Regions from separate parts of the Mesorhizobium sp. M0491 genome, predicted to be linked through region 2. Evidence: predicted binding sites of a transcription regulator. Region 2 holds the regulator's gene; each other region holds the start of a gene.

Region 1 (4,212 bases), on a different contig from region 2:
GAAGGTGCCGAGCGGTATTTCGGCGGTGACGTTCTTCAGATTGTTGCCGCGCGCGCCGACGATCTTCAGGCGGCGGTTCTTCTTCGCTTCACGTCGCACGCCGGGCGTCGCCACTTCGAGCGCGCCCGACAGGTATTTGCCGGTGATCGAATTGGGATTGGCCATCACCTGCTGCGGCGTGCCCTGGGCGATGATCTCGCCGCCATGGATGCCGGCGGCCGGGCCCATGTCGACGACATAGTCGGCATGCAGGATGGCGTCCTCGTCATGCTCGACGACGATCACCGTGTTGCCGATGTCGCGCAGGTGCTTCAGCGTATCAAGCAGGCGGGCATTGTCGCGCTGGTGCAGGCCGATCGATGGCTCATCCAGCACATAGAGCACGCCGGTGAGACCGGAGCCGATCTGCGACGCCAGCCGGATGCGCTGGCTTTCGCCGCCCGACAGCGTGCCGGAATTGCGCGACAGCGTCAGATAGTCGAGCCCGACATCGTTGAGGAAGCGCAGCCGTTCGCGGATTTCCTTGAGCACGCGCACCGCGATCTCGTTCTGCTTGTCGTTGAGCGACGCTGGCAGGTCGGTGAACCACTGGTCGGCCTTGCGGATGGAAAGCTCGGTGACTTCGCCGATGTGCTTGCCGGCGATTTTCACCGCCAGCGACTCGGGCTTCAGCCGATAGCCCTTGCAGACCGGGCAGGGCGTCGCCGACATGAAGCGCTCGATTTCTTCGCGCATCCAGGCGGATTCGGTCTCTTTCCAGCGCCGCTCGAGATTGGGAATGACGCCTTCAAAGGTCTTGGTGGTCTTGTAGGAGCGCAGGCCGTCATCATACTGGAAGGTGATTTCGCGCTCGCCCGTGCCGTGCAGGATGGCTTCCTTGGCCTCTTCGGACAAATCCTTGAACTTGTCGCCAAGCTTGAAGCCATAAGCCTTGCCCAGCGCTTCCAGCGTCTGCGCGTAATAGGGCGAGGTCGACTTCGCCCACGGGCTGACGGCGCCGTCGCGCAGCGAGATGTTCTCGTCCGGCACGATCAGATTGCCGTCGATGGCGCGCTGGCTGCCGAGACCGTCGCAGGTCGGGCAGGCGCCGAACGGGTTGTTGAACGAGAACAGCCGCGGTTCGATTTCCGGAATGGTGAAGCCGGAGACCGGGCAAGCGAACTTTTCCGAGAACAGGATGCGCTCATGCGTCTCGTTCTTCGACTTGTTGACCGAATCCTCGCCGGTCTGGCTGGCATCGAGCGGCTTGTCGGCGAATTCGGCGACCGCCAGCCCATCGGCCAGCTTCAGGGCGGTCTCGATGGAATCGGCAAGCCGCGTCGCCAGATCGCCGCGCACGACGATGCGGTCGACGACGACGTCGAGGTCATGCTTGTACTTCTTGTCCAGCGCCGGCACGTCGGCGATTTCGTAGAAGACGCCATCGACCTTGACGCGCTGAAAGCCCTTTTTTTGCAACTCCAGCAATTCCTTGCGGTATTCGCCTTTGCGGCCGCGCACCATCGGCGCCAGGATGAACAGCCGCGTGCCTTCCTCGACCGCCAGCACGCGGTCGACCATCTGCGAAACCGTCTGGCTCTCGATCGGCAGGCCGGTGGCCGGCGAATAGGGGATGCCGACGCGCGCAAAAAGCAGCCGCATATAGTCGTAGATCTCGGTGACGGTGCCGACGGTCGAACGCGGGTTCTTCGAGGTGGTCTTCTGCTCGATGGAGATGGCGGGCGACAGGCCGTCGATCTGGTCGACGTCAGGCTTCTGCATCATCTCAAGGAATTGCCGCGCGTAGGCCGACAGGCTTTCGACGTAGCGGCGCTGGCCTTCGGCATAGATCGTGTCGAAGGCAAGCGATGACTTGCCGGACCCCGACAGGCCGGTCATGACAATCAGGCTGTCACGCGGCAAGTCGAGATCGACATTCTTCAGATTGTGTTCGCGCGCCCCGCGAATGGAAAGATATTTATGGTCGGCCATAGCCGGTCGCCGCCTCAGAATCTGGAATTTCCTGGAATGGCGGGTTTTCCCGGCCATCCCCTATGTAGGTAGTTTTGCCGCCACGTCGAGAGACGCCACAATTCCCGACCAAAGCGTTTAACCGTCTTTCGCGTGAACGGGCAAGCGGAAAGAACAAAGGCCGAACACGCTCCTGACAAAGCTGTGCAAAAGCTGACCTGCACGTAACCTTCCGGCGATCACATTTTTCGGTAACCGGCTATTGATGGTTGACGCCACCAGCTGACGGGAGCAGTCTCCAGCAGTCAACGAAGACGGCCGTCTTTCGATGGCCTCGCCGCCCAAAGGCGGCCTGCGAGACGCCGCAGGCATTTGCGATTTGTGCTTCGTGACGACAACGTCGCAATGGACAAAGGAGCGGAGCTATGACGCCACCGGATCGTCCCATAGGGTTCCAGTTGTTACTGGAGCGGCGGCAGGCATAAGTGCCAGGGTTTAGCGTTTTCGCCACCCGACAAACCGTGACCTGCCATATCCCCGTAAAAATCAGAGACTGTTAGTCGGATCGTCGGTTGAACGCCGCGTTGCATCCGAAATCAAATGCCGGCAGTACACTCCCGGTAGAGATTGGATTTGAGATCCAAAAAGGCCCCGTCCGTTTGCGCAAAGCACGGCGGGGCCGTTTTCATGTGCGGATTGTCTGTTTGGCGCAACGCAGCACGCGCCGACAGACTGTCAGTGGCGCGGCGGCCCGATCGAGCCGGCGCCGACATCGACGGTGATGCTGCCGGAAATCCTGACATCCGTATCGCCGATCTTGAACTGGCCGTTGCCGTTGCCGGGAAACGCGTCGTCGGACTCCGGAGCCGGCTTGGCGATGCGGTAGTCACCGGTTACGCCGGGCAGGGCGCCTTTTTGCGTTGACGGCGAACTGTCTTCGGCAAGTGCCGCGCCGCTGGTGAGGCCCGCAATGGCGAGCGCTATAACGGCGATGACGCGGTGCAATGATCTGGACTGATGAGTGTCGGTCATCCCAAGACTATAGTGGCGCGCCGCCGATGGAACCAGACCGGCATCGTCAAATCTTCGACAGCCGGACGTACTCCGATCCGGCCCTGGCTCACGCCGCCTTTTTTCGCGTGTCGAAAACATGGTCGACGATGCCCCATGCCTGGGCCTCGCGGGCGGTCATGAAGTGGTCGCGGTCCAGCGTGCGCTCGACCTCTTCATAGCTGCGGCCGCAATGCTGCGCGTAGAGTTCGGCCATGTGCCGTTTCGTCCGGCCGATGCGCTCGGCATGGCGCTGGATGTCGGAGGCCTGGCCCTGGAAGCCGCCCAGCGGCTGGTGCAGCAGGATGGTGGCGTTCGGCAGGGAAATTCGGCGCCCCGGTGTGCCTGCCATCAGCAGGAACGAGCCCATCGATGCGGCAAAGCCCATGCATACGGTCGACACCGGGCAGCTGATGTATTGCATTGTGTCGTAGATGGCGAAGCCGCTGGTGACCACGCCGCCCGGCGAGTTGATGTAGAGCGAGATCTCCTTGTCGGGATTGTCCGATTCCAGCGACAGAAGCTGCGCGCAGACCAACGCCGAGATGTCGTCGTTGATCTCACCGTTGATGAAGACGATGCGCTCGCGCAGCAGTCGTGAAAAGATGTCGAAGGCGCGTTCGCCGCGGCTCGATTGCTCGATCACCATCGGAACCAGATTGGCAACACCGCTCATTGTCTCTCTCCGTCTGTTTGTTTTCAGGCCGCGCGCAGCAGGAGGCGAGGCGTGTTTGCGGCGATTGGCTTAGGTGACCTGTTTGCATCGAGCGAAAGCCGGCAGCCGGCGCCTGCCATGGCGACGGCAGGCATGGCCTTGCGGGCAAAGCCGTCATGGACGACACGCAGATGCGTGCCGCCGGAAACGGTTCGGGCAAGTGTGAAGGTGACGGTGCTGTCGAGCGGATCCTGCCTGGCTGCGTCGCCCGGCTGCTCCCGCCAGGAATAGCGCAGCAGCTTCTCGGGATCGGCGTCGAGGATTTCGCATTCGATCGACGCGCCCGTTCCGGCGAAGGCAAAACGGTTGCCCATCTCGGGTCTGATGTCGTTCGGCATCATCCAGGCGGCGAGCAATTCCGGTACGGTCAGGGCCCGCCAGACCTTTTCCGGCGGCTCGGCAAGCTCGTACTCGAACTCGAGCGCATCCGCGGCGTCGCTTTGGCCCGCGTTGGTCGTTGATCCCGCCTTCTTCATTGATCCATGTCCTTCAAAACC
Region 2 (4,212 bases):
TCGCCTGCGCCACAGCGTGAACACGGCGGCGAGCCTGGAACTCGACCGGGGCGTGGCCTTCCTGCTGGTGCCGGTCTGCCTGGCGATCGGAGCGATCGGCTATTTTTCGCTGGCGGCGGAGCCTGACTTTGCGAGACCTGTCGCGGTTGTCATTCTGACGGGGATCTGTGCGCTGGTCTCGCGTTCATGGTCAAAGACCCATCTGTGCGCCATGGCCGCACTTTTGTGCGCCCTAGGACTGCTTGCTGCCAAGGTCGAGACGTGGCGTGCGGGCACACAAATGTTGGGCTCGGAAATTTCGACGCAAGTCACCGGCCGCGTCGTTTCGCTCGACCGTATGGAGAGCGGTCGTATCCGGTTGACCATCGACGTGATCTCGACCGCCAGGCCGAAACTGCGCTATGCGCCGGAACGTGTGCGGCTTTCGGCACGCAAGATCCCGGCTGACGTGACCGCCGGCTCCCTCATCACCGGATATGCCAAGCTTTTGCCGCCGACCGGGCCGGTGCGGCCGGACAGCTATGATTTCTCCTTCGACAGCTATTTTGCCGGCATCGGCGGCAGCGGATTCTTTCTCGGCAATCCAAAGCTTGTCGTTAGCGACGATGGCGACATGCCGCTGTCGGCCCGAATTTCCTCCAGTGTGGAAAAAGCCCGTGAAGGTATCGCCGACCATATCAGGGCCAGCGTCGGCGGCGCCGAAGGCGAGATCGCCGCGGCGCTCATCGTCGGCGTGCGCGCCGGCATTCCCGATGAGATCAATGAGGCGATGCGACGTACCGGCATCTACCACATCATCTCCATTTCGGGACTGCACATGGCGCTGGTCGCGGGCACCATCATGGGATTGCTGCGCGGCGCCTTCGCCTTGTTTCCCGACTTTTCCGCGCGTCGCCCGGTCAAGAAGTATGCCGCTGCCGCCGCGCTGTTCTCGATCGCGGCCTATCTCATCATCTCTGGAGTCGTCGTTGCCGCCGAGCGCAGCTTCATCATGCTGGCGGTGATGCTGATTGCCGTGCTGTTCGATCGAGCAGCACTCACCATGCGCAATCTGGCGATCTCGGCGATCGCCGTCATCGTGGTGTCGCCGCATGAGGTGGTCGGCCCGAGTTTTCAGATGTCGTTCGCCGCGACCGCGGCTCTGGTCGGCGCCTATGCCGGCTGGGCCGATCACCGCGCGGGAAAAGCAAGGCCGCCGCCGCCAAAGCGATCCATGCCCGGTTTCCTGACGCGAAAGTTCGTGCTGGCGGCAACCGGCCTTGCCATGACCTCGATCATCGCCGGCAGCGCCACGACGCTGTTTGCCATCTGGCATTTTCAGCGTGTGTCGCCGCTCAGCCTGTTTGCCAATCTCGCGGTTATGCCGATCGTCACCGTCGTCATGTTCCTGGCCGTCGCCAGCGCGCTGCTGATGCCTTTCGGATTGGATTGGCCGGCTCTCTACCTGATGGGCAAGGGCCTGACGATGATGATCGCCATATCGGGCTGGATCTCCGAGCGTTCGCCTGTCGATGGAGTCGGGCTGATTTCCCAACACTCGGTCCTGCTGGTGGCAATTGCCCTGGTCATCGCGACGATGGCGACAACTTGGCTGCGGCTCGCTGCTCTGCCACTCGCGCTGGCAGGCTTGCTGACCGTCTCGGATACGCGCACGCCGGATGTGCTGATCTCGGAAGACGCCCGGCTGGTGGCGTTGCCGATCGGTGGCGGCGAGCTTGCCGTCAGCCGGGAACGGCCGAACGAATTCACCGTCGACAACTGGAAACGCGCCCTGACATCAGAAACCATCGTCGTGCCAGAGGTGTTCGACAACAGCGATGGGCAATTCGATGTCGCGGATGCCGTTGATCTGCCGCTGGGATCGCCGTTTTATTGCTCCTCAGGCGTTTGCGTGGCCAGGCACATGTCCGGTGCGATCATTGCCTATGTCGAGGACCGCAAGGACACCTGGAAAGCCTGCGGCTTCGCCGAGCTGATCGTCATCAATGACGCCACCGCGTATGACGCCTGTCACAATCCGCTGGTTCTCGTCATCACCAAGCGGCAACTGGCTCGCAAAGGCAGTGCCGCGGTCTTCTTCGATCGCCAATCGGCGACCACGCCGGCGACGATCAGCTTCGCGGTGGACAGCCCATATCGGCCCTGGCACACGCAACGCAAATACTCTCGTGAGGCAAGGGGGCTGGCACCCTTCAAGAAACCGGAGAAGCCAGCGGCCAACCCACAGCCGCCTCAGTAGCGGCGGATCAGGCCGACGAGCTTGCCTTGCACCTTGACCCTGTCCGGGCCGAAAATACGGGTTTCATAGGCCGGATTGGCGGCTTCGAGAGCAATCGAAGCGCCCTTGCGGCGGAACCGCTTCAGCGTCGCTTCCTCTTCATCGACCAGCGCCACGATGATCTCGCCGGGGCTCGCCGTGTCGGCATTGCGGATGATGACGGTGTCGCCGTCGAAGATACCGGCCTCGATCATCGAGTCTCCCTTGACCTCCAGCGCATAGTGGGCGCCGCCCATGATCATGTCCGGCGGCACCGAGATCGAATGCGTCTGATGCTGGATGGCATCGATCGGCACACCGGCGGCGATACGGCCCATGACCGGGATCGACACGGCGGAGACCGCATCGTCATCATTGCCGGGCGAGGGCATCCGCGAAGGCGCCGGCTTGATCTGCCGGCCAAGGGCGCCACCCTGACCGAGACTGCCCTGGATGACGCTTGGCGAAAACTTCTTTGCCGCGTTGAGACCGGGCGCGATCGAGTCCGGCAATCGCAGCACTTCCAGCGCGCGTGCCCGGTTGGGCAACCGGCGAATAAAGCCGCGCTCCTCAAGTGCGGTGATCAGCCGATGAATCCCGGATTTGGAGGCAAGGTCAAGCGCCTCCTTCATCTCGTCGAAGGATGGCGGAATGCCGCTCTCCTTCAGGCGTTCATGGATGAACATCAGCAGTTCATGTTGCTTGCGCGTCAGCATGGCGGCCCCCAGGTTACCTGAAACCAGAATCGAAAAACAAACCCAGAACAAACCCTATCTGTTCCAGTTGTGTTCTGCAACCGTTTAAAGTTTAATGAATTTGTTAAGGCTGCTGAAATTATTTGGCGCTTGCCAGCGGGTCGCGATCAACAGGCGCTAGGCACGGCGATGCGCCTGCTCACATTGAAATTATTATGGTTAATGACCTGTGGCTCATCCTCGACCCAAGGCTTGGCATTATTAGTCTATCGACCTCCACAAAGGACGATATCAATCTTCGGGACGTTCGTTTGCCGTGAACGAAACGGAGCCAAAACGCCAACGTCTGTTGGCATTTGTGGCTGGAAATTCAGCCCTCCGTCATCTGCCAGGCAGTGAGGGCGGCGGCGGTGGATCGCGGGGATCGTTGCGTCAGGTAACGGCTTCCTTGACCGCGAAACGGCGGTCCTTCCATGCGCCCGTGCGCAGAATATCCTCCAGCACCTCAACCGCCAGCCACACATCCTTGTAGCCGACATAGAGCGGCGTGAAGCCGAAACGGATGGTCGATGGCGCACGAAAATCACCGATGACGCCGCGCTCGATCAGCGCCCGCATGATTTGATAGCCGTGATCGTGAAGGAACGACACCTGGCTGCCGCGCCTGGTCGCGTCGCGGGTGGTCTCCAGCGTGAGACCGTAGGCGCCGCACCTGGCTTCGACGAGCTGGATGAACAGTTCTGTCAACGCGACACTCTTCTTTCGCAATGCCGCCATGTCGACGTCATTCCAGATGGCAAGCGCGCCTTTGAGCGCCCGCATCGACAGGATCGGCTGAGTGCCGCACAAAAAGCGGCGGATGCCGGTGCCGGCAACATAACCCCGTTCGAAGGCAAAGGGCCGCGCATGGCCCCACCAGCCGCTGAGCGGCTGGCTGATATCGCCGTGGTGGCGCTGCGCGGCATAGATGAAGGCCGGTGCGCCCGGACCGCCGTTGAGGTACTTGTAGGTGCAGCCGATGGCGAAATCGGCATTTGCGTGATCGAGCTCGACGGGCAGGGCGCCGGCGGTGTGGCAAAGATCCCAGACGATCAGCGCTCCGGCCGCATGAGCTTTGCGCGTCAGCGCCGCCATGTCGCGCAGTTCACCCGATTTGTAATTGACGTGATTGACCAGCACCACCGCGACGTTTTCGTCGATCAGCTCTTCGATGGTCGGCGCGTCGACACCCGCGAGGCGCAGCAGGACGCCATCCCGGGT
Region 3 (4,212 bases), on a different contig from region 2:
ACCCGGTGGTAGGCGCGGGCGGAAAAGGCGAGCTTCTCGCTGGCGTCCTTGAGCAGCGACAGGCCGGTGGCGTCAGGCATGGCGATTTCCTCGATGATCGACGGTGAGCAATGCGCGTTGGTGGTGGCGCGGGTGGCGCCGAGCCGCTCGAAGCGTTCGCGCTGGATGGTGCGGGCGCGTGCCACGCGCATCGCCACATCGGCACTCTTCTCCGCCCGGTCGGGCCGGATCAAGTCGCTGGCCGAGACCGCCGGCACTTCGATCCTGAGATCGATGCGGTCGAGCAGCGGGCCCGAAATGCGCGCCTGATAGTCGGTGCGGCAACGCTCGCCGCGCAGGCAGCGATAGCCTGGCTCGCCGGCCATGCCGCAGCGGCATGGGTTCATCGCCGCCACCAATTGGATACGCGCCGGATAGGTGACGCGATGGTTGGCCCGCGCGATCATGCAGTCGCCGGTCTCCAGCGGCTGGCGCAGCGCATCGAGCGTCTGCGGCGTGAACTCGGGAAACTCGTCGAGGAACAGCACGCCGTGATGGGCCAGCGACACCTCGCCCGGCCGCGCGCGGATGCCGCCGCCGACCATCGCCGCCATCGAGGCCGAGTGGTGCGGCGCGCGGAACGGCCGCCGGTCGGTCAGCTTGCCTTCGCCGAGTTCCCCCGCCACCGAGGCGATCATCGAGACTTCGAGCAATTCCTTCGGCGCCAGCGGCGGCAGGATCGACGGCAGCCGCTGCGCCAGCATCGATTTGCCCGATCCTGGCGGTCCGATCATAAGCAGATTATGACCACCGGCCGCCGCCACCTCCAGCGCCCGCTTGGCGGTCTCCTGGCCCTTGATGTCGGCGAGGTCGGGCAGATCCAGCGCCGCGGCGTGGATGCCGGCCTCGGGGCGCGACAGCACCTGCGTGCCACGAAAATGATTGGCGACGGCAATCAGGCTGCGCGGCGCCAGAATGTCGAAATCCTTTCCAGCCCAGGCCGCTTCCGGTCCGCAGGCGAACGGGCAGATCAGGCCCTTGCCCTCGGCATTGGCCGCGATCGCCGCCGGCAAGGCGCCGGCGACCGCGGCAATCGTGCCATCGAGCGACAATTCTCCAAGCACGACATAGCCGGCTAGCATGTCGCCCGGGATGGCGCCAAGGGCAGCCATCAGGCCAAGCGCGATCGGCAGGTCGTAGTGACTGCCTTCCTTCGGCAGGTCGGCCGGCGCCAGATTGACAGTCACCTTCTTCGACGGCATCGACAGGCCGGAAGCATGCAGTGCGGCCTGCACCCGCTCGCGGCTTTCGGCCACCGCCTTGTCGCCCAGGCCGACGATATGCATGTTGACCTTGCCGGGCGCGATCATCACCTGCACGTCGACCGGCACGGCCTCGATGCCTTGGAAAGCGACCGTGCGAACCCGCGCCACCATTTTTTGTACCCCCGGACAGTAGTTCGCCCATGCCCTGGCGATCAGGGTGTGAGCGAAGTCAAAGAAGACAACCACAGATTTCGGAGTTAAGCAAGAACATTACGAGAACATATAGCTTCACCACGGTGAGAATTCTGCCGGCAAGGAGCGCCGTCCATAAGCTAGGCTTTGATCGGAAGCTTGAGCGCCCGCTCCGTCAAAGGCTCGCTGGCATCAAAGATGACATACCCGAGCATAGATGGCTAGAATTTGTCGAACAGGCGCTCCACCTTGCGGGCGAACATTTCCCTCTGGTCATCAGAGATGTTTTCGACGGAATATCTCGTCAGGTAGAGGTGCCTCACGTTGCGGCCGCACATAGTCTTGAGACCGCGCAGCAGCACCTTCCTTCCCGGGTTTTGCATGTACAGTTCAGTATACCACCACGGCGACCCGCATGTGGTAACAACGCCCATCCGCCGGATGTTCAATAGCGCCGGCTTGATCACGCCACCGTCTGCCGGCAACTCGTAAGCCACCCCCGGTCGCCAAACTCGATCAAAATAACCCTTCAAGATTGCGGGCATGCCTGACCACCATGTCGGAAAGCAGAAAACGCATGCCTCCGCCCATCTCAACGCGTCGATGTAAACCTGCAAGTCGCTGGGTGCCTGGGCAGGGTCAAAGTGGCCATGTCTTTCTTCGGCATGCATCACAGGATCGAACTTCATCTGATGGAGATCGAAATCAACGACCTCGTCACCCCTGGCTTTGAGGGTCTGAACGACCCGTTTGTGGAGCGCCGCCTGGTAACTGTCGGCTAGTGGATGCGCGTAGACGACATTGATTTTCATGGCGCGGGCCTTCAGGCTTCGAACTACACGCACATATTAGCCGTCGCGCAACCAAGTGGAAACAGCAAGGTCAGTGGCGGGGAGGGAAAGCCCATCGCCGGTGTCGATCAGCAGCGGGCTTATGCAATCGCCCGATCAAATGAGGAACATTACAAGAATATGCAGCCGCGCCGGTCGCGGCTGGGTTGTGGCCGGTTGCAGAAACCGGAACATGGTTAAGACAAAGTGAAAACGGTTACGTCCGCCGCTTGTCCTCGACCGCGTCCCAGAACAGGCTGGCGATGTCGGCGCCGCCGAAACGCTTGACCTCACGCACGCCGGTCGGCGAGGTCACGTTGATCTCGGTCATGTAGTCGCCGATGACGTCGATGCCGACGAGGATGAAGCCGCGCTCTTTCAGCGACGGCCCGATGCGGGCGCAGATCTCGCGTTCGCGCTCCGTCAGTTCGGTCTTTTCGGCGCGGCCGCCGACATGCATGTTGGAGCGGGAATCGTGTTCGGCCGGCACCCGGTTGATGGCGCCGACCGGCTCGCCGTCGATCAGGATGATGCGCTTGTCGCCCTTGCGCACGTCCTTGAGATAGCGCTGCACGATATAGGGTTCGCGGAACATCTGGCCGAACATTTCCAGCAGCGAGGCAAGGTTGCGGTCGGCCTCCAGCATGTGGAAGATACCGGCGCCGCCATTGCCGTACAGCGGCTTGATGATGATGTCGCCGAACTCCTTGCGGAAGGCGGCAACTTCGAGTGGATCCTTGGTGATCAGCGTGTCCGGCATCAGGTCGGCAAATTCGGTGACGAAGATCTTTTCGGGGCTGTTGCGCACCCAGGCCGGGTCGTTGACCACGAGCGTTTTCGGATGGATGCGCTCCAGGATGTGCGTGGTGGTGATGTAGTTCATGTCGAAGGGTGGATCCTGGCGCAGCAGCACGACATCCATCTCCGACAGATCGGTGCGCACCTTCTCGCCCAGCGAATAGTGGCTGCCCTTCTCGTCGCGCACCTGCATTTCCTCGATGCGGGCAAACACCTTGCCGTCGCGCAACGACAGCCGATCCGGCGTGTAGTGGAACAGCTCATGGCCACGCCGCTGCGCTTCCAGCGACAGCGCGAACGAGGTGTCGCCGGCGATCGACACGGTGGAGATGTGGTCCATCTGGACGGCGATTTTCAGCTTCATGGCGGGTCTCCGGCGGCTCGGATGGACGACTGTCTTGCCTGTACAGGCTCACTGCCCGTCTGCCAATCGCGACATTCCTAGGATTGGCATCCGACACCCGAATGCGCTGCTTTCATCGATCCTTCGAAACAGTCGCGGTTGCCCGTGGAAAATCGATCTCGCGATACGTTTCCTAAAGGGTTTGCTGCCAGTCTGAAAATAAATTCCGACGTCACAAAACAGGGACACCGATGCAAACTTCGTTTGGCACCGGTCAGGCAAACAGGGAGAGCACGGATCTGGCATTCACCGATCCGTTGACCGGGCTTGGCAACCATCGCCGCTTCTTCGACAAGGTCGATCGCCTGATCGCCGACCGTGCCGAGGATCCCGCGCCCTTTACCGTCGGCATTCTCGACCTCGACGGCTTCAAGCCGATCAACGATCTGTTCGGCCACAAGGCCGGCGACGACATCCTGATCCAGGTCGCGATGCGGCTGCGCGCCTCGATGGACGGCCATTCCACGGTCTGCCGCATCGGTGCCGACGAATTCGCCTTTCTCTATCCTCTGGTGTTCAGCGAGGATGCAGCGGCCGAAAAGTCCCGCATGCTGATCGAGATCCTGTCGGCGCCCTATGATGTCGGCGAACGCACCGCCAGGCTTTCGGCCTCGGTCGGCTGCTCGCTGTTCTATTCGGGCGACGAGACCACCGAGATCCTCATCAACAAGGCCGAGACGGCGCTCTATCACGCCAAGCGTTCCGGCCGTGGCCGCGTCGTCGTCTACACCCGTGAGATGGAAGA

Evidence for each region. The regulator LexA, encoded in region 2, represses DNA repair genes until DNA is damaged. The targets are predictions, from matches to a motif close to TGTTCNNNNTGTGTTCNG.
Region 1: the regulator LexA is predicted to act here: its motif matches at 2,121-2,138, upstream of uvrA (excinuclease ABC subunit UvrA).
Region 3: the regulator LexA is predicted to act here: its motif matches at 1,508-1,525, upstream of NKI69_RS08560 (YifB family Mg chelatase-like AAA ATPase).

Annotation. Positions count from the first base shown of each region.
Region 1 is NZ_JAMYRE010000032.1:8,686-12,897, forward strand. Features, by position in the region: gene uvrA (excinuclease ABC subunit UvrA) at 1-1,971, opposite strand, end outside; gene NKI69_RS30060 (hypothetical protein) at 2,686-2,982, opposite strand; gene NKI69_RS30065 (ATP-dependent Clp protease proteolytic subunit) at 3,071-3,676, opposite strand; gene NKI69_RS30070 (SRPBCC family protein) at 3,700-4,191, opposite strand; gene NKI69_RS30075 (ArsR/SmtB family transcription factor) at 4,188-4,212, opposite strand, start outside.
Region 2 is NZ_JAMYRE010000008.1:227,488-231,699, reverse strand. Features, by position in the region: gene NKI69_RS13015 (ComEC/Rec2 family competence protein) at 1-2,239, shown strand, start outside; gene lexA (transcriptional repressor LexA) at 2,233-2,973, opposite strand; gene kynU (kynureninase) at 3,385-4,212, opposite strand, start outside.
Region 3 is NZ_JAMYRE010000005.1:262,190-266,401, reverse strand. Features, by position in the region: gene NKI69_RS08560 (YifB family Mg chelatase-like AAA ATPase) at 1-1,415, opposite strand, end outside; gene NKI69_RS08555 (NAD(P)H-dependent oxidoreductase) at 1,658-2,248, opposite strand; gene gshB (glutathione synthase) at 2,484-3,428, opposite strand; gene NKI69_RS08545 (putative bifunctional diguanylate cyclase/phosphodiesterase) at 3,659-4,212, shown strand, end outside.